4 regions of the Streptomyces sp. NPDC127129 genome follow, and region 1 is predicted to be linked to each of the others. Evidence: riboswitches for the same ligand, from Rfam matches in the RefSeq annotation. Region 1 holds a riboswitch; each other region holds the start of a gene.

What was found. A riboswitch is a leader RNA that binds a small molecule or an ion and turns the genes downstream of it on or off. The one in region 1 is predicted to bind cyclic di-AMP.
Positions count from the first base shown of each region.
Region 2: another riboswitch for cyclic di-AMP. It lies ahead of ACFVGW_RS01475 (peptidoglycan DD-metalloendopeptidase family protein); the one in region 1 lies ahead of ACFVGW_RS20445 (C40 family peptidase).
Region 3: another riboswitch for cyclic di-AMP. It lies ahead of ACFVGW_RS19640 (transglycosylase family protein); the one in region 1 lies ahead of ACFVGW_RS20445 (C40 family peptidase).
Region 4: another riboswitch for cyclic di-AMP. It lies ahead of ACFVGW_RS30770 (M23 family metallopeptidase); the one in region 1 lies ahead of ACFVGW_RS20445 (C40 family peptidase).

Region 1 is NZ_JBHXTV010000010.1:103,345-107,504, forward strand. Features, by position in the region: gene bioB (biotin synthase BioB) at 1-328, opposite strand, end outside; gene ACFVGW_RS20435 (8-amino-7-oxononanoate synthase) at 473-1,639, shown strand; gene ACFVGW_RS20440 (ATP-binding protein) at 1,798-2,256, shown strand; gene ACFVGW_RS20445 (C40 family peptidase) at 2,389-2,865, opposite strand; cyclic di-AMP (ydaO/yuaA leader) riboswitch at 2,869-3,066, opposite strand; gene ACFVGW_RS20450 (hypothetical protein) at 3,381-3,686, opposite strand; gene ACFVGW_RS20455 (ClpP family protease) at 3,694-4,160, opposite strand, start outside.
Region 2 is NZ_JBHXTV010000001.1:348,370-352,529, reverse strand. Features, by position in the region: gene ACFVGW_RS01490 (helix-turn-helix domain-containing protein) at 1-202, shown strand, start outside; gene ACFVGW_RS01485 (DUF6126 family protein) at 222-377, shown strand; gene ACFVGW_RS01480 (tyrosine-protein phosphatase) at 393-1,205, opposite strand; cyclic di-AMP (ydaO/yuaA leader) riboswitch at 1,567-1,753, shown strand; gene ACFVGW_RS01475 (peptidoglycan DD-metalloendopeptidase family protein) at 1,758-2,702, shown strand; gene ACFVGW_RS01470 (SGNH/GDSL hydrolase family protein) at 2,862-3,674, shown strand; gene ACFVGW_RS01465 (STM4011 family radical SAM protein) at 3,661-4,160, opposite strand, start outside.
Region 3 is NZ_JBHXTV010000009.1:287,228-291,387, forward strand. Features, by position in the region: gene ACFVGW_RS19630 (cytochrome P450) at 1-380, shown strand, start outside; gene ACFVGW_RS19635 (transglycosylase family protein) at 560-1,537, shown strand; cyclic di-AMP (ydaO/yuaA leader) riboswitch at 1,797-1,972, shown strand; gene ACFVGW_RS19640 (transglycosylase family protein) at 1,976-2,671, shown strand; gene eno (phosphopyruvate hydratase) at 2,992-4,160, shown strand, end outside.
Region 4 is NZ_JBHXTV010000019.1:121,708-125,867, reverse strand. Features, by position in the region: gene ACFVGW_RS30785 (GNAT family N-acetyltransferase) at 1-787, opposite strand, end outside; gene ACFVGW_RS30780 (HPr family phosphocarrier protein) at 964-1,245, shown strand; gene ACFVGW_RS30775 (GntR family transcriptional regulator) at 1,499-2,182, opposite strand; gene ACFVGW_RS30770 (M23 family metallopeptidase) at 2,354-3,139, opposite strand; cyclic di-AMP (ydaO/yuaA leader) riboswitch at 3,152-3,318, opposite strand; gene ACFVGW_RS30765 (M16 family metallopeptidase) at 3,532-4,160, opposite strand, start outside.

The DNA.
Region 1 (4,160 bases):
GGCAGACCCGCTTGGCCCCGCCCGCGACACCGGCGGCGGCCGCCTGGGACGCCTCGTCCGGCTTCAGCCAGCCGTACTTCAGGATCCCGGCCGTCGAGCCGAGCCGCTGCGAACAGTACGAGCAGTCCTCGGGACACAGCCCCGACTTCAGATTGACCAGATAGTTCAGCTTCACGCGCCGCCCGAACCACTGACGACGCACCTTGCCGGCGGCGGCCACCACATCGAGGAGTTCGTCGTCGGAGGTCGCCAGTACGGCGAGCGCTTCTTCACGGCTCGGCAGCTCGCGCCGCAGCCCCTTGTCCACCAGCGTGTTCAGCAGGTCCATAAAGGGTGATCCTCGCCTACGGCACACCTCGCGGCCAAGGAGGATCTGAACAAACGAGCCCGATTGAGGTGTGTGCATGGCCACACCCTGTCCCTGGCCGCGGGCGGTTAGGGTCTGTGCGCTGCCTACAAAAGGATCTGCCCCATGCACCGGGACGAGGACACCCGCCGGACCCCGTTCGACTGGACCGACGCGGAGGCGCGCCGCCGTGCGGAGGCGGGTCTCGTCCGCACGCTCCGGCCGCGGGCCGCCGAGTCGGATCTGCTCGACCTGGCGAGCAACGACTACCTCGGACTGACCCACCGCCCGGAGGTCACGGAGGCGGCCGCCGAGGCCGCCCGCCGGTGGGGCGCCGGCTCCACCGGCTCCCGTCTCGTCACCGGCACCACCCGGCTGCACACCCGCCTGGAGCGCGAACTCGCCGACTTCTGCGGTTTCGAGGCGGCTCTCGTCTTCTCCTCCGGCTACACCGCCAATCTCGCCGCGCTCACCGCGCTCAGCGGCCGGGACGCGCTGATCGTCTCCGACGCGGGCAACCACGCCTCGATCGTCGACGGCTGCAGGCTCTCGCGCGCCGAGACGGCGGTGGTCCCGCACGCCGACCCCGAGGCCGTACGCAAGACCCTCCAGGCCCACCCGGAGCGCCGGACCCTCGTGGTCTCCGACTCCGTCTTCTCCGTGGACGGCGACCAGGCCCCGCTGGCCGAGCTGGCGGAGGCCTGCCGCGCCCACGGCGCCGGGCTCGTCGTGGACGACGCCCACGGTCTGGGCGTGCTCGGCGACGGCGGGCGGGGCGGACTGCACGCCGCCGGTCTCTCCGGCGACCCGGACGTCGTCGCCACCGTCACCCTCTCCAAGTCGCTCGGCAGCCAGGGCGGAGCCGTCCTCGGCCCCGCCCGCGTGATCGAGCACCTGGTCAACGCGGCCCGTACGTTCATCTTCGACACCGGCCTCGCCCCGGCCGCCGCGGGCGCCGCCCTGGCGAGCCTTCGGCTGATCCAGGGCGATCCCGGCCTCGCCGAGCGCGCCAGGACCGTCGCCACCACGCTGCACGGGATGGTCACGGCGGCCGGTCTGACCGCCGTGCGCCCGGAGGCGGCCGTCGTCTCGGTCCGTGCCCCCTCGCCCGAGGCGGCGCTGCGGTGGGCCGCCGACTGCCGCGATCAGGGGCTCGTCGTCGGCTGCTTCCGTCCGCCGTCCGTGCCGGACGGTGTCTCGCGGCTGCGGCTCACGGCCCGCGCGGACCTGACGGACGCGCAGATCGAGCAGGCCGTCGCCACGATCGTGCGGACAGCACCTCCGATCGCCTGACCGCAGCCCAAATACGGTCTCTCGTAGCAGAGTTCACCGCTTCGAGCGACAAATATGCACATATCTTGGTGGATCGCCATACGGGACGGCACCATCGGTGGCACTCTGACGCGTAGCGCAATCCGGGCCGGGCCCGGTGGGAAAGGGACAGCGTCGCCATGGCAGACCACCAGGAAGCAACCGTCACTCTGCCGAGCGATCCCGCCTCGGTGTCCGCCGCCCGAAGATATGTCGCCGACGTCCTGACCGGCTGGGGGCTCGCGGAGGCCGGGGGCACCGCCGACACCGTCCGGCTCATCGTCTCCGAACTGGCCACCAACGCGGTCCAGCACACCTTCGGGCAGTCGCCCACGTTCACCGTCGACGTCCGCCTGGAGCGCGAGGAGCAGCTCCACATCGGGGTCACCGACAGCCACCCCCGCTGGCCCAAGCGGCTTCCGGCGGCGGTGCAGCAGGACAACGGCCGGGGGATGGTCATCATCCGCTTCCTGGCGGCCGAGGCCGGCGGGCGGCTCTCCGTCACGCCGACCAGCGAGGGCGGCAAGACGGTCTGGATCAACCTTCCCTGGACCGCCTCGCCGGACCGGATGCTCGCGCCCCAGCCGGCCGGTTCCTGAGGACGAGCGGGTGCGGCGGCGCCACCGCACCCACTGGTCGTGTCAGCTCAGCTCACTCGCCGCACGGCACGCCCCGCTCCGGCGCGGTGTCGTCAGCGGATCCGGCACGGCGTAGGCGCACCCGGCGCGGCGTCAGCGCACCCGGCCGTAATACACCTTGGACGACCAGATCTTGTCGAGCTTCACCCAGGAGCCGGTCTTGGGCGAGTGCCAGATCTTGCCGCTACCCGCGTAGATCCCCACGTGGTAGACCCTTCCACCCGAATGGAAGAACACCAGGTCCCCCTTCTGGCGGCTGGAGGCCTTGATGTGCCGGGTCTTGTTGTACTGCTGCTGCGCGGTACGGGGCAGCGACTTGCCCGCCTTCTTGTACGAGTAGAGCGTGAGCCCCGAGCAGTCGAACCGGGTCGGTCCGGCCGCTCCGTACCTGTAGGGCGATCCCTTCTTGGAGGCGGCGACGTTCAGCGCCTTGCCGGCGTGCGACGTCGCCGCCTGGGCCTCCGGTGCGGCGCCCGGCGCCAGCATCGTGCCGCCGAGGGCGGCGAGGGTGAGAGCCGAGACGGCTCCGGCCCGGGACAGCATGGACGGGACATGAATCTGCGCACTCATGCGCAACCCTTCGTCAGCCGCCTGTGAAGGATGACCTGTCGGGTTCGGGCTGGCGAAGTTGCCCGGCCGCGGCTGCGGCTTCACCCCGAGGAACGGCCCCACTGGCCGGCCGTCCCGTACTGCTCGGGTCCTCCACTCCTGCCGATCCACTCCTGTCGACCAGACATCCGGGACAGCGGCAGGACTCGGCGTCCGCCCGGACCGCCCCGCCGCGGTGGCGGGGGCTTGTCGTCGTGAGGGATCTTGACCCACAACCAGGGCGAAATCCGAGTCGAAACGGCGTTATGTGAGGCTCCTCACGACTGATCCATTCGGGTGGACAGGCAGGTTTCGTGATCTTCGGAGGTTTTGCCGACGAGTCCCGGACCAGGGCTGGAACGTCCGATTCGGCCAGATGCGTACACCTGTTGTGCAACTCACCCCGCACATATGTCGATTCGTCGACTACGCCGAACGGGGGAGCGATTCTGCGGCTCCGCTGCTCCGAGTGGACCTCGACACGACACGCCTGAATGTCAACTCGTCGGAGCCTCCGGCACTGTGACCCGCTGCGCCCGGCGCTCCCCGTCCAACACCCGCAGCGCGCGGGCCAATGTCTCCGCGTGGACCTCCGCCTCCCCGCGGATATGCATCACCGTCAACGCGTCCCGGAGGGCGCTCGCCTTCCCCACCAGGGCCTGTGCCGCCCTCAGCGCCCCATAGGTATGCGCTCCCCTGGATGGATTGATCCGGCCCAGCAGGTCGACGACTTCGAGATACGCGTCGATGAACTCGCCCTCGGCGCGCGTCAGGGCGGGCAGCGGCGGCAGTTCGGGGACCATGACCGGCTCACCGCGTCCCGGCGCCGCCCGACGCCCCCCGGTTCTGGACCACGTGGTCCACCAGGCCGTACGCGGTGGCGGCCGGTGCGTCCAGGACGGTGACGCGGTCGATGTCGGCGTCGATCCGCTCGCGGCTCTGCCCGGTGTGGGCGACCAGGATGCCGGCCAGCATCGCGCGCAGCCGGACCAATTCCGCCGCCTGGATGGCGAGATCGCTCGGCTGCCCCTGCAACGGCTCGTCCGTCGCGGGCTGCTGGAGCACGACCCGGGCCCCGGGCAGCGCGAGCCGCTTGCCGGGGGCGCCGGCCGCGAGCAGTACGGCGGCGGTCGAGACGGCCTGCCCGAGGCAGGTGGTCTCCACGTCGCAGGTGACGATCTGCATCGTGTCGTAGATCGCCGACATGGCGCTGATCGAACCGCCGGGCGAGTTGATGTAGAGCGAGATGTCCCGGTCCGGGTCGGCGTACTCCAGGT
Region 2 (4,160 bases), on a different contig from region 1:
CCTCGACGGGCAGGTGCGTCTCGCCCTCGGCGACGCCGTGCACGTCCTGGATCCGGGGGACAGCGCCCACTTCGACTCGCTCACCCCGCACCGCATCGGCGCCGTCGGCCGCGGCGGGGCCGAGCTGCTCTTCGTCCACACGCTCATGCAGAGCCCCGCCGCCGAGCTGTGCCTCGGCGACGGCGCCCCGCATCTGCGCTGAGCCCTGGAAAGGGGTCGATATGTCCGAGAAGTCCGCACCGGTCACCGGTGAGGAGCGCGAGGCCGGCAAGTTCCCCAAGGGGCTGGTGCTCCGGCTCTTCGCCTATCTGGTGGCCGGGCACCTCTTCGCCGGCTTCCTCTATCTGCTCTTCATGCTCGGAGGCCAGAACCAGTAGCGGCCGGGGGCCGGGTCACACCTCGACGACGAGACGCTCACGCAGCCGCGCCCGCGTCTCCGGGGCGAGCTTCAGGCCGTCCGTGAGGTAGCCCTCGACCGTCCCCCAGGTCTGCGTCATCGTCTCGAACGCGGCCCGCAGATACTCGACCCGTGCGTCGAAGAGCGGGCTGAGCAGCTCCATCACCTCGGGCGACATGGCGTCCGCGGAGGTGGAGCTGCGCTGCACCTTGTAGCGGCGGTGCGGGTCGTTCGACTTCACGTAGTCGGCCTCGATGGCCTCGTGCTCCACGCCCACCGCGAGCAGGGAGATGGCGATGGAGAGGCCGGCGCGGTCCTTCCCGGCCGCGCAGTGCATCAGCGCCGGGACGCTGTCCTCGGCCATCGCGTGCAGGATGCCGCTGTGCTCCGCCGTCCGCTCGACAATCATCTTCCGGTACGAATCGGACATTCGCGCCGCCGCCTTGCCGTCGCCGAGGATGCCGCGGAGCTGCTCCAGCTCGCCGGTCCTGACCAGCCTCCAGAACTCCTTGCCGTCAGCCGGGTCGTTGAGCGGTATGTTCACGTTCCGCACGCCGGGCAGTTCGACGTCCGGGCCCTCGATCTTGCGGTCGGCCACATTGCGGAAGTCGAAGATCGTGTGCAGCCCGAGGGTGGAGAGGAACGCCGCGTCCTGCTCGGTGGCGTGCGCCAGGTGGCCGCTGCGGAAAAGGCGGCCGAACCGCACCGAACCGCCGTCCACGGTCGGCAGTCCGCCCACGTCCCTGAAGTTGCGCACCCCGGTGAGCTCGGGTTCGGTCGACGGGACCTGCGGCAGCTGCTGCGTCACGAGTGCTCCTGAAGGTTGGCGGATCGGGATCGACTGCTGATCGATTCCTGGGCCAATCATCCCGGGTGACCGGGCCTCCGCCTACCCCCGGGGTATGGGAATGGGTGTTCTGTCCGAATTGGGCCCTTAGGTATAACGCGCCCTGGTTGCAGGGGAGATGGGATTCGGCGCGTGAGCAGCGTCATAGAGGTGACGGACCGTGCCTGATCGTCTTGTGCAATCCCCGTAGCGGAAAAGGAGATCGAGGTCCCGCCCTCCACGGAGGGTGACCGGAATCCGGTGTGAATTTGCATCCCATGATTGCGAACGAAAAGAGGCGGCTTGTTCGCCTCGACCCGCTCGTCTAGCGTCACGCTCAATCCGGTCGGACCCGCCGAATCCTGCCACCGCCCGGAATCCGCACCCACCCACGTACGGCAGGAGCGGGGGACCCAGGTAGTACGCCGTTCCGGTCGTTCCGGACGGCTCGGGGTGAAGCCGCGTGAAAAGCGGCCGGACATCTCCAGTCCGAACCCGACAGCTCACCTCGCAGGCGACGGAGAGGAATTCGCCATGCCCGCAAAGGGTAAGCACCGCCGTCCCAAGGCCAACCCGCTCACGCGTGGATTCGTCGCCGCCGGTACGGGTGGCGCCGTCGTCGCCCTGCCCCTGCTCGGTGCGACCGGCGCTCACGCCGCCGACAAGGCCGCCCCGTCCGTGACGTCCCACCAGGCCGTCGCCTCCGTCGCCGCGACCCCCGCCAAGGCCCCGGCCGCCGGGAAGACCGCCAAGCCGAAGACGTACTCCGTCGTCCGTGGCGACTACCTGTCGAAGATCGCCGCCGAGCACCACCTCGCGGGCGGCTGGAAGAAGCTCTACACGGACAACCGCCAGGTCGTCGGCGAGAACCCGTCGCTGATCCTTCCCGGCATGAAGCTCACCCTCGGCGCCAAGTCGACCGCCAAGGCGGCGCCCAAGGCCGCTCCGAAGAAGGCCCCCAAGGCCGCTCCGAAGGCGGAGAAGCCCTCCTCCGACACGCGCGCCTCCCGCTCCGCCGAGCGTGACCCGGCCGGCACCGCCGCCCCGGCGTCCGCCCCCGCGCAGGCATCCTCCTCCGGCTGGGTCGCCCCCGTCGGCGGCGGCATCTCCACCCCGTACCGCGCCTCCGGCGCCATGTGGTCCTCCGGCTACCACACCGGTGTCGACTTCATCGCCTCCTCCGGCACCTCGGTGAAGGCCGTCGGCGCGGGCACCGTCTACTCCGCGGGCAACAGCGGCTCGTACGGCAACGAGGTCGTCATCCAGCACGCCGACGGCACGTTCTCGCAGTACGCCCATCTCTCCTCCCTGAACGTCTCCGCCGGCCAGACCGTCACCGGTGGCCAGGAGATCGGTCTCTCCGGCTCGACCGGCAACTCCACCGGTCCGCACCTGCACTTCGAGATCCGCACCGGACCCGGCTACGGCTCGGACATCGACCCGCTGGCCTACCTGCGCTCGCACGGCGTCAGCATCTGACGCACCGACAGCACCCGTGGGGGCCCGGCACTTACCAGTGCCGGGCCCCCACGCGCGTATTCCGGCTTGGTGGAATCTTGACCGGTGGCGTATCTCACCCGGCGTCAACCCCTCCTTACGGTCGCGTAGGTCACATCCATAAGGGAAAGATGTGGTCCCGTGGCAGACGATTCGAGAACAAGAGACACGCACGTATTCGGGTCGTACGCGGCGATCGGTGACAGCTTCACCGAGGGCGTGGGAGACCCCGGGCCCGACGGGAAGTACGTCGGGTGGGCGGACCGCTTCGCGGTGCTCCTCGCCGACCGACTGCCGGAGCACGACGCATTCCGTTACGCCAACCTGGCCGTACGCGGCCGCCTGCTGGACCAGATCGTGGAGGAGCAGGTCCCCAGGGCGAAGGAACTCGCCCCCGACCTGGTGACCTTCTGCGCGGGCGGAAACGACATCATCCGCCCCGGCACCGACCCCGACGACGTCGCTGAGCGCTTCGAGCGCGCCGTCGCCGACCTGACGTCCGCCGTCGGCACCGTGATGGTGACGACCGGCTTCGACACCCGCGACGTCCCCGTGCTGAAGCATCTGCGCGGCAAGATCGCCACGTACACGGCCCACGTCCGGTCCATCGCCGACCGCTACGACTGCCCGGTCCTCGACCTCTGGTCGCTCAGGTCGGTGCAGGACAGGCGGGCCTGGGACGACGACCGGCTGCACCTCTCGCCCGAGGGCCACACCCGGGTCGCGCTGCGCGCCGCCCAGGTCCTCGGCCTGGACGTGCCGGCCGACCCGGACCAGCCCTGGCCGCCGCTCCCGCCGCGCGGCACGCTCGAGGTGCGCCGCGACGACATCAACTGGGCCAGGGAGTACCTCGTGCCGTGGATCGGCCGGCGGCTGCGGGGCGAGAGCTCGGGCGACCACGTGGCGGCCAAGCGCCCCGATCTCATGCCGCTCGGAGACCTCATGCCCCTCTGAGCAGGGCGGGTGCCGGTATCCGCTCCAGAACGCCGCCGGCGAACACGTCGTACAGCGGCAGCGTCTCCAGATGGACATAGCCGATGTGGCAGTCGCAGACGGAGAGCGGGCAGGCGCGCGGGCGCAGGGCAGCGCGGTACGAGCCGTCGTACAGATTGCCCAGCTCGGCCTTGACGAAGTGGCAGCGGCGCACCGTCCCGTCACCGTCCACCGAGATCACCGACTCACCGGTCCGGCAGGGGAGACCGGCTGAGGGGTGCGGCCGGCGGCTGTACGGGAAGAGGGGGTCGAGGGCCGTCCAGGCCCCGGCCTCCTCGTCGGTGTACGTGAGCCCCTCGGCCGCGTTCACCCAGAGGTAGACCTCGGGCGGGAGCTCGTCCCGCAGCCGCCGGGCGTGCTCCCGGTGCTCGGGCAGACCGACGATCCCGACGCTGAAGCGCGTACCCCGGGCGGTCAGCTCGCGGCACTTGGCGAGGAAGCGGTCGT
Region 3 (4,160 bases), on a different contig from region 1:
GCTACGACGGGCCGGTGGAGCTGGCGACCTGGCGGTACGCCATGGAGCCGCTGACGATCGGCGGACAGCGGATCCCGGCGGGCGACCCGGTCCTCGTCGTGCTCGCCGCCGCCGACCGCGACCCGGCGCGCTTCGACGAGCCGGACACGCTCGACCTCTCCCGTCGTGACAACCAGCACCTCGGCTACGGGCACGGCATCCACTACTGCATCGGCGCGCCGCTCGCCCGGCTCGAAGGGCAGATCGCGCTCGCGACGCTGCTGACTCGCCTTCCGGACCTGCGACTTGCCGTGGATCCGGCCGACCTGCGGTGGCGCGGAGGGCTCATCATGCGCGGATTGCGCACACTTCCGGTGGAGTTCTCCCCTTTGGGTGACTGACAGACCGTCAATATTGTGACTTTCGCGTGATCTCCGCTGCATCGACTTGTTACTGACGTTCGAATGCCGCTACGTTCACCGTCACCTCAGCAGTCACGCGAAAGGCCCTCCCCATGCGCTCCGGGAACGGACGACACCGCAGACCCCGCCAGGCCCCCGCCATCGTTGTCGCCGCAGGCGTGACGGGATCGGCCCTGGCGCTTCCCCTCCTCGGTGCGGGCTCGGCGTCCGCCGCCGACGCCGCCACCTGGGACCGGGTGGCCGAGTGCGAGTCGGGCGGCCTGTGGAGCGCCCACTTCGGCAACGGGCTCTACGGAGGTCTGCAGTTCACCCAGGAGAGCTGGGAGCGTCACGGCGGTCTCGACTACGCGACCAGTGCGGACCTCGCCAGCCGCGCCCAGCAGATCGCGGTGGCGGAGAAGGCGTTCGCCGCGGGCGACACGCAGTGGGCGACCTGCGCCCCGATCGCCGGCCTGACGAAGGACGGCGCCAAGCCGGACGTCGACCCGGGCCCGGCGGTGAAGCCGGTGGAGCCCACGGGCCCCCTCCCCGAGTCGAACCGGACCGCGGGCCTGCCGACCGGTTCCGAGACGACGTCGCCCGACGCCGACGCCTCCGAGACCGCCACGCCGGGCAGGGGCAACGGGAAGGGGAACGGAAGCGGTGACGGGGCGGGTGAGCCGTCCGCCACACCCGAGACGTCCACCACGCCCACCGCGCCGAGCACGTCGGAGACCCCGGGCACGGGGAAGCACCGCGGTGACGCGGCTCCGGAGGAATCGGTCAATCCGGGCGAGAGTGGCGAAAAGGGTCGCCACGCCGCGCCGACTGACACCCCGACATCCGACGCGGACGCCGAGGCGGGCGTGCCGGAGCAGGGCAACAAGGGCGAGAAGGGCAACAAGGGCGAGAAGGGCAATAAGGGCTCTTCCGGCAGTTTGGACAACACCGCTGCTCAGGACATATCCGGGGCGATCGGTGAATACACCGTCAAGTCGGGCGACAGTCTCTCCGAGATCGCCCAGCAGAACGAACTCCCGGGCGGCTGGGGCGCCCTCTACGACGCCAACCGTTCGACGGTCGGTGCCGATCCGGACCTGATCCTCCCTGGCCAGAGCCTCGACCTCGGCCTCGGTTCGGCTGCGAACCAGGGGTAGTTCAGGGCCGTATGTCCGGTTCTGCGCCAGTGAGACATGGGTCTCTTTGTCTCAACTGGCGCGTCCCGTCCATAAACTCGGCTTCCGTCACCTCTCACCTGCGTAAACACCCTTCGTCCCCTGGCGAGTAGGGGTGAAATGTCCGACCTGGGCCTCTTTGAACTTCCCCCGGGTCTGTGTCTACGGTCAGGACCGCTCGCCACCGCGGGCCCCGTCGACCGAAACGCCGAATCCTGCCGTCGGCCGATGGGAACAGTCGTCGCGTCAAGCGCCGTAGGCAGGAGCGGGGGACCCAAGGTAAGTGCCGCCCCCGGCCGTTGAGACAGACGGCCGGAGGACCGGCTTGGGGTGAAGCCGCGCGCAAGGTCGCGCGGCCGGGCAACTCACATGGCCCGAACCCGACAGCTCACCTCGCAGGCGTCGGTGAGGAGAAGTTCCATGCTGTTTTCCGCCAAGGGCAAACACCGTCGTGCCTCCAAGGCCACCCGCGCCGTCGCTCTCGCCGGTATCGCCGGTGTCGCCGTCGCCGCCCCGCTGATGACCGCCGGTTCGGCCTCGGCCGCCACGGCCTCCGAGTGGGACAAGGTCGCCCAGTGCGAGTCCGGTGGCAACTGGTCCATCAACACCGGCAACGGCTACTACGGCGGCCTGCAGTTCTCCGCCTCCACCTGGGCCGCCTACGGTGGCACCGCCTACGCCGCCACCGCCGACCAGGCCTCGAAGTCGCAGCAGATCACCATCGCCGAGAAGGTCCTCGCCGGACAGGGCAAGGGTGCCTGGCCGAGCTGCGGCGTCGGCCTCTCCGGTGCCGCCTACACCGGTGGTGCCGCCGAGAGCGCGCCGGCCGAGCCGGCCGCCCCGAAGCAGGAGCGTCAGGCCGAGCAGCCGACGACCCGCAGCGAGACCCGGACCGCGCCGAAGAAGGCCGAGTCCAAGAAGACCGTCACCACCCCGACCGGCAAGAAGGTCAAGAAGGGCGACGGCGAGTACAAGGTCGCCGCCGGCGACACCCTGAGCACCATCGCCGCCGCCCACGACGTCAAGGGCGGCTGGGCGAAGCTCTTCGAGCTCAACAAGGACGTCGTCGAGGACGCCGACCTGATCTACCCGGGCCAGCAGCTTCACCTGAAGTGAGGCCCGCGGCCCGCGTGAGTCCGGCGGCTCACACGGGTCCGACGACCCTCCCGCGGTGACCACCCCGGTCCGGAGCGCTCTTCCCCCGTGCGCTCCGGGCCGGGGTTCCGCGTTCCCGGGCCCGGGGGCGGGGCCCCGCGGAGTTACCGCCGAGTAGTTCTGGGGCGCTTTGGCCGTGGATGCGTGCCCTTGGGTCCTTTTTCGTCCCACGGGGCGGGCGCCCGGCGGGCGGGAGCCCCGGAGCCGGTTAGGCTCTTGTCGCAAGGCCAAAGCGACCCTGCACCGCAAGCGTCACATCTAGCGTCACATCCCAGAAGGAGATGCTCGTGCCGTCCATCGACGTCGTCGTAGCCCGGGAAATCCTGGACTCCCGAGGCAACCCCACGGTCGAGGTCGAGGTCGGCCTCGACGACGGCAGCACCGGCCGTGCTGCCGTTCCGTCCGGTGCCTCCACCGGTGCGTTCGAGGCCATTGAGCTCCGTGACGGAGACAAGAACCGCTACCAGGGCAAGGGCGTCGAGAAGGCCGTCCTCGCCGTGATCGAGCAGATCGGCCCGGAGCTCGTCGGCTACGACGCCACCGAGCAGCGCCTCATCGACCAGGCCATGTTCGACCTGGACGCCACGGACAACAAGGCCTCCCTCGGCGCCAACGCCATCCTCGGCGTCTCCCTCGCCGTCGCGCACGCCGCGTCCGAGGCCTCCGACCTCCCGCTCTTCCGCTACCTCGGCGGCCCGAACGCGCACCTGCTGCCCGTTCCGATGATGAACATCCTGAACGGCGGCTCGCACGCCGACTCCAACGTGGACATCCAGGAGTTCATGATCGCGCCGATCGGCGCGGAGTCCTTCTCCGAGGCCCTGCGCTGGGGCACCGAGGTCTACCACACCCTCAAGTCCGTCCTGAAGACCAAGGGCCTGTCCACCGGCCTCGGCGACGAGGGCGGCTTCGCCCCGAACCTGGACTCCAACCGCGAGGCGCTCGACCTCATCCTGGAGGCCATCAAGCAGGCCGGCTACGTCCCGGGCAAGGACATCGCGCTGGCGCTCGACGTCGCCGCGTCCGAGTTCTACAAGGACGGCTCGTACGAGTTCGAGGGCAAGTCCCGCTCGGCCGCCGAGATGACCGAGTACTACGAGGAGCTCGTCTCCGCGTACCCGCTCGTCTCCATCGAGGACCCGCTGTTCGAGGACGACTGGGCCGGCTGGAAGGTCCTCACCGACAAGCTGGGCACCAAGGTCCAGATCGTCGGCGACGACCTCTTCGTCACCAACCCGGAGCGCCTGGCCCGCGGCATCGAGGACGGCGCCGCCAACGCGCTGCTCGTCAAGGTCAACCAGATCGGTTCGCTGACCGAGACCCTGGACGCCGTCGAGCTGGCCCAGCGCAACGGCTTCAAGTGCATGATGTCCCACCGCTCCGGCGAGACCGAGGACGTCACCATCGCCGACCTCGCCGTCGCCACCAACTGCGGCCAGATCAAGACCGG
Region 4 (4,160 bases), on a different contig from region 1:
TCCGTCCGCCGAACCCGCCGTCGAGGAGGTTGCGCAGGACCGCCCGGCCCACGCCGCCCTGGGCGCGTCCGGCGCCGACGACGGCGACCGAGCCGGGTGTGAGGAGCCGCTGCACGGAACGCGCCTCGGCCCGCTGCTCCCGCGCGCGCTGCACGGCGAGGGAGCGGTCCGTGGGCTCCAGGTCGAGGTGGAGCCGTACGGAACCGTCTTCGAAGCTCCGCTTCTGGGTGTAGCCCGCGTCGGTGAAGACCTTGATCATCTTGGTGTTCGCGGGCAGTACCTCCGCCGCGAACCGCCGGATGTCGCGCTCGCGCGCCACCGCCGCGATGTGTTCGAGCAGCGCGGAGGCCACGCCCCGCCCCTGGTGCGCGTCCTGGACCAGGAAGGCGACCTCGGCCTCGTCGGCCGGCGCGGAGGCGGGCATGCCGCGGTCGTCGATCCGGTCGTACCGCACGGTGGCGATGAACTCCCCGCCGACCGTCGCCGCGAGCCCCACCCGGTCGACGAAGTCGTGGTGGGTGAAGCGGTGCACGTCCTTGGCGGAGAGCCGCGGGTAGGGCGCGAAGAAGCGGTAGTACTTCGACTCGTCGGAGACCTGCTCGTAGAAGCTGACCAGCCGTTCGGCGTCGTCGGCGGTGATGGGCCGGATGCGCGCTGTGCCGCCGTCCCGGAGGACCACGTCCGCTTCCCAGTGGTCGGGATAGGCGTGCTCCGGCTGTGCCCCTGCCGACTGCACTGCCTGTACCGGCTCCCCGGGCCGGCCCGGCTGTTCCGACGCGCTCTGCATGGGGCAAGCGTACGGCCGGGGTCCGACACGGGCACCGGTCGCGCGGCACCTGTGTGCCATGCAAGGTAAGGAGGACCGATCGGCCCTCGCGCGGGGGCCGGAGGTCGGCCACGAGCACCCCGCCACCCGTGAGAGACTGGTCTAGACAACCCGCTTGAGACTTGAAGGGCAACACCATGGCTGAGCGCCGCGTCAACGTCGGCTGGGCCGAGGGCCTGCACGCCCGCCCCGCCTCCATCTTCGTCCGTGCCGCCACGGCCTCCGGCGTCCCCGTGACGATCGCCAAGGCCGAGGGCAACCCGGTCAACGCCGCGTCGATGCTCGCGGTGCTCGGTCTGGGCGCGCAGGGCGGCGAGGAGATCGTTCTCGCTTCGGACGCCGACGGCGCCGAGGTCGCGCTCGACCGCCTGGCGAAGCTGGTTGCCGAGGGACTCGAGGAGCTTCCCGAGACCGTCTGACCCGGACTCCGAAGAAGCCGCGCACGCCGGAACACCGGCGGCGCGGCTTTTTCGTCCCCCCGATTCCGCGGGCACATTCCCTGCGGCGCATCACGGACAGCGAATTGTGCACGGTGCGTCGTGCACAGCACATTTCCGAGCGCCATTCCGGGCAGGCACCATTTCAGGCAGGCACCCGTTCCAGGCTGGCACCGTTCCAGAAAGGACGGAGCCGACCCGCGAAATTTACTGCTCCTTGTATACGGCCCGCTCGTTAATTCCGGACGCTCGCGGTGTTGACGACATGTTGCGGAACCCTCACGCGCCCGTGCTCCGGGCGCTTCAGGCGGTGCAGCACCAGGGACCGCTCGGCGTGCGTCGCGGTCAGCGCGCGGGCCCGCTCGGCGTCGCCGCGCGCCACCGCGTCCACGATCGCCCCGTGCTCGGCCCAGGCCTCGGCCGGCTGGGACGGGAGCTCGATCGCGTACATCCAGTCGATCTTGTGCCGCAGCTGGATGAGCAGGGCGGTGAGCGCCGGGCTGCCCGAGGCCTGGGCCAGCGTCTCGTGGAACCAGCCGCCGAGCGGCCGCAGGTCCTCCGCCTGGCCCTGCCTGGCCCGCTCCTGCCCCAGCCTGACCAGGCCCCGCAGCACCTTGAGGTGCGCCTCGGTGCGGCGCTGCGCGGCGCGCGCGGCCCCCAGCGGCTCCAGCAGGGACCGTACGTCCAGCAGGTCCGCCGCCTCCTGCTCGGTGGGCTCGGCGACCTGGGCTCCCGCGTGGCGGCGGGTGATCACGAAGCCCTCTGACTCCAGGGTGCGCAGCGCCTCGCGGACGGGGACGCGGGAGACTCCGTACCGGCGGGCGAGCTGCTCCTCGGTCAGCCGGCTGCCGCGCTCGAAGACCCCGGTGACGATGTCGTCCCGGATCGCCGTGCATACAGAGTGCGCGGGAATGCGCATGTTCGACCTCCGCCTTGATCCGCGCGAAACCGGTTCTCCGGCGACTCTATTGCAGCAGGGCATTGTTTCCGACGGCTCCGCAGGAACCATGGATATGTTTTTGGTCAGCGAAAAGCCCCGGCTCGGTACGAGCCGGGGCTTTTCTGAGAAGCCGGGAAAGACCTCGAACGGTCAGACGTTCACACCGCGCGCACGGAGGTACGCGATCGGGTTGATGTCGGAGCCGTACTCGGCGGTGGTGCGGGCCTCGAAGTGGAGGTGCGGACCCGTGGAGTTGCCGGTCGAGCCCGAGATGCCTATCTGCTGGCCCGGGGTGACGGACTGGCCGACCCCGACACTGATGGCGGAGAGGTGACCGTACTGGGTGTACGTGCCGTCGTTCATCCGGATGACGACGTTGTTGCCGTACGCACCGCCCCAGCCGGCCTCGACGACGGTGCCGGAGCCGACGGAGACGACCTTGGTGCCGGAGGCGGCGTGGAAGTCGACACCGGAGTGGCTGCCCGAGGACCAGAGCGCACCGCCGGTCTTGTAGCCGGTGCTGACGTACGAGCCGGCCACGGGGAGCTGGAAGGAGTTCAGGCGCTTGCGCTCGGCCTCACGGGCGGCGCGCTCCCTGGCCTCGCGGATCTCCTTGGCGCGGGCCTCCGCCTTGCGCTTGGCCTCGGCCTTGGCGCGGGCCTCCGCCTTGCGCTTCGCCTCGGCCTCGGCGGCCTCGCGCTCCTGGGCGGCGGCCTGGGCGTCGACGGTGGCGGCGAGCGAGTCGGCGGCGATGATCTGGGTCAGCCCGGTGTCCTCGACGGAGGGGGCAGCGTCCGCGTCGACGGCGAATGCCGGGGAGGCGAGGGTTCCGATGACGCCGGTCGTGGCGAGGGTCGCGACGCCGGCGATGCCGGCGCTGCGGCGCGACAGACGGCTCGGACCACGGTGCTTCCCGGTGGCACGGGTGAACGCCATGTAGGGGCTGTTCCTTTCCTTCCTTCTCGCCTACCGGGTTAGCTGACGGGTTCGGAGCAGGAAGGTCTCCTACGGGCCCCTCCGCAGGGATGCGAAGGCGTCCGATTCACCCCAGGGACTTCGTGTGGGTCCCCGGCTCCCCAGGCTCACGCCTGACGGGGACTCGGCGATGACTGTCCGATGCCGCGGGTGCGGCGGAGTGCAACTGGCGAACAGCCGGATTGACGGTATGCGGACCATCTTTCAATAACCAAACAGACACGGCCGTTTGTAAGACATGCCACAGGGCATACGCCCACCCTCTGCTGCAATACGGACAAAGAGGAGGACCCCGACGTACCGTGACGTCGGGGTCCTCCTCTGCCGCCGGACGCGGCGGCGCGACGGCTCAATCAGCCGGTGACGACGGTCACTTCCCCGATACCGAGGGCGCGCACCGGCTCCTCGATCTCCGAGGCGTCACCCACGAGCACCGTGACGAGACGGTCCACGGGGAAGGCGTTGACGACCGCGGCCGTCGCCTCCACCGTGCCGGTCTCGGCGAGGCGCGCGTACAACTGCGCCTGGAAATCGTCCGGAAGGTGCTGCTCGACCTGGTCGGCGAGGGTCCCGGCGACCGAGGCGGCGGTCTCGTACTTGAGCGGCGCCACGCCCACCAGGTTCTGCACGGCCACATCACGCTCGGCGTCCGTCAGGCCTTCCGCGGCGAGGGTGCGCAGCACCTTCCACAGGTCGTCAAGTGCCGGGCCGGTGTTGGGGGTGTCGACGGAGCCGCTGATGGCGAGCATCGAGGCGCCGTTGCCCTCGCCGTCGGAGCGCAGCACCTGGCCGAAGGCACGGACACCGTAGGTGTAGCCCTTCTCCTCGCGCAGGACACGGTCCAGGCGGGAGGTGAGCGTGCCACCGAGGCAGTACGTGCCGAGGACCTGGGCCGGCCAGACGCGGTCGTGCCGGTCGGCGCCGACACGGCCGATCAGCAGCTGGGTCTGGACGGCACCCGGGCGGTCGACGATGACCACGC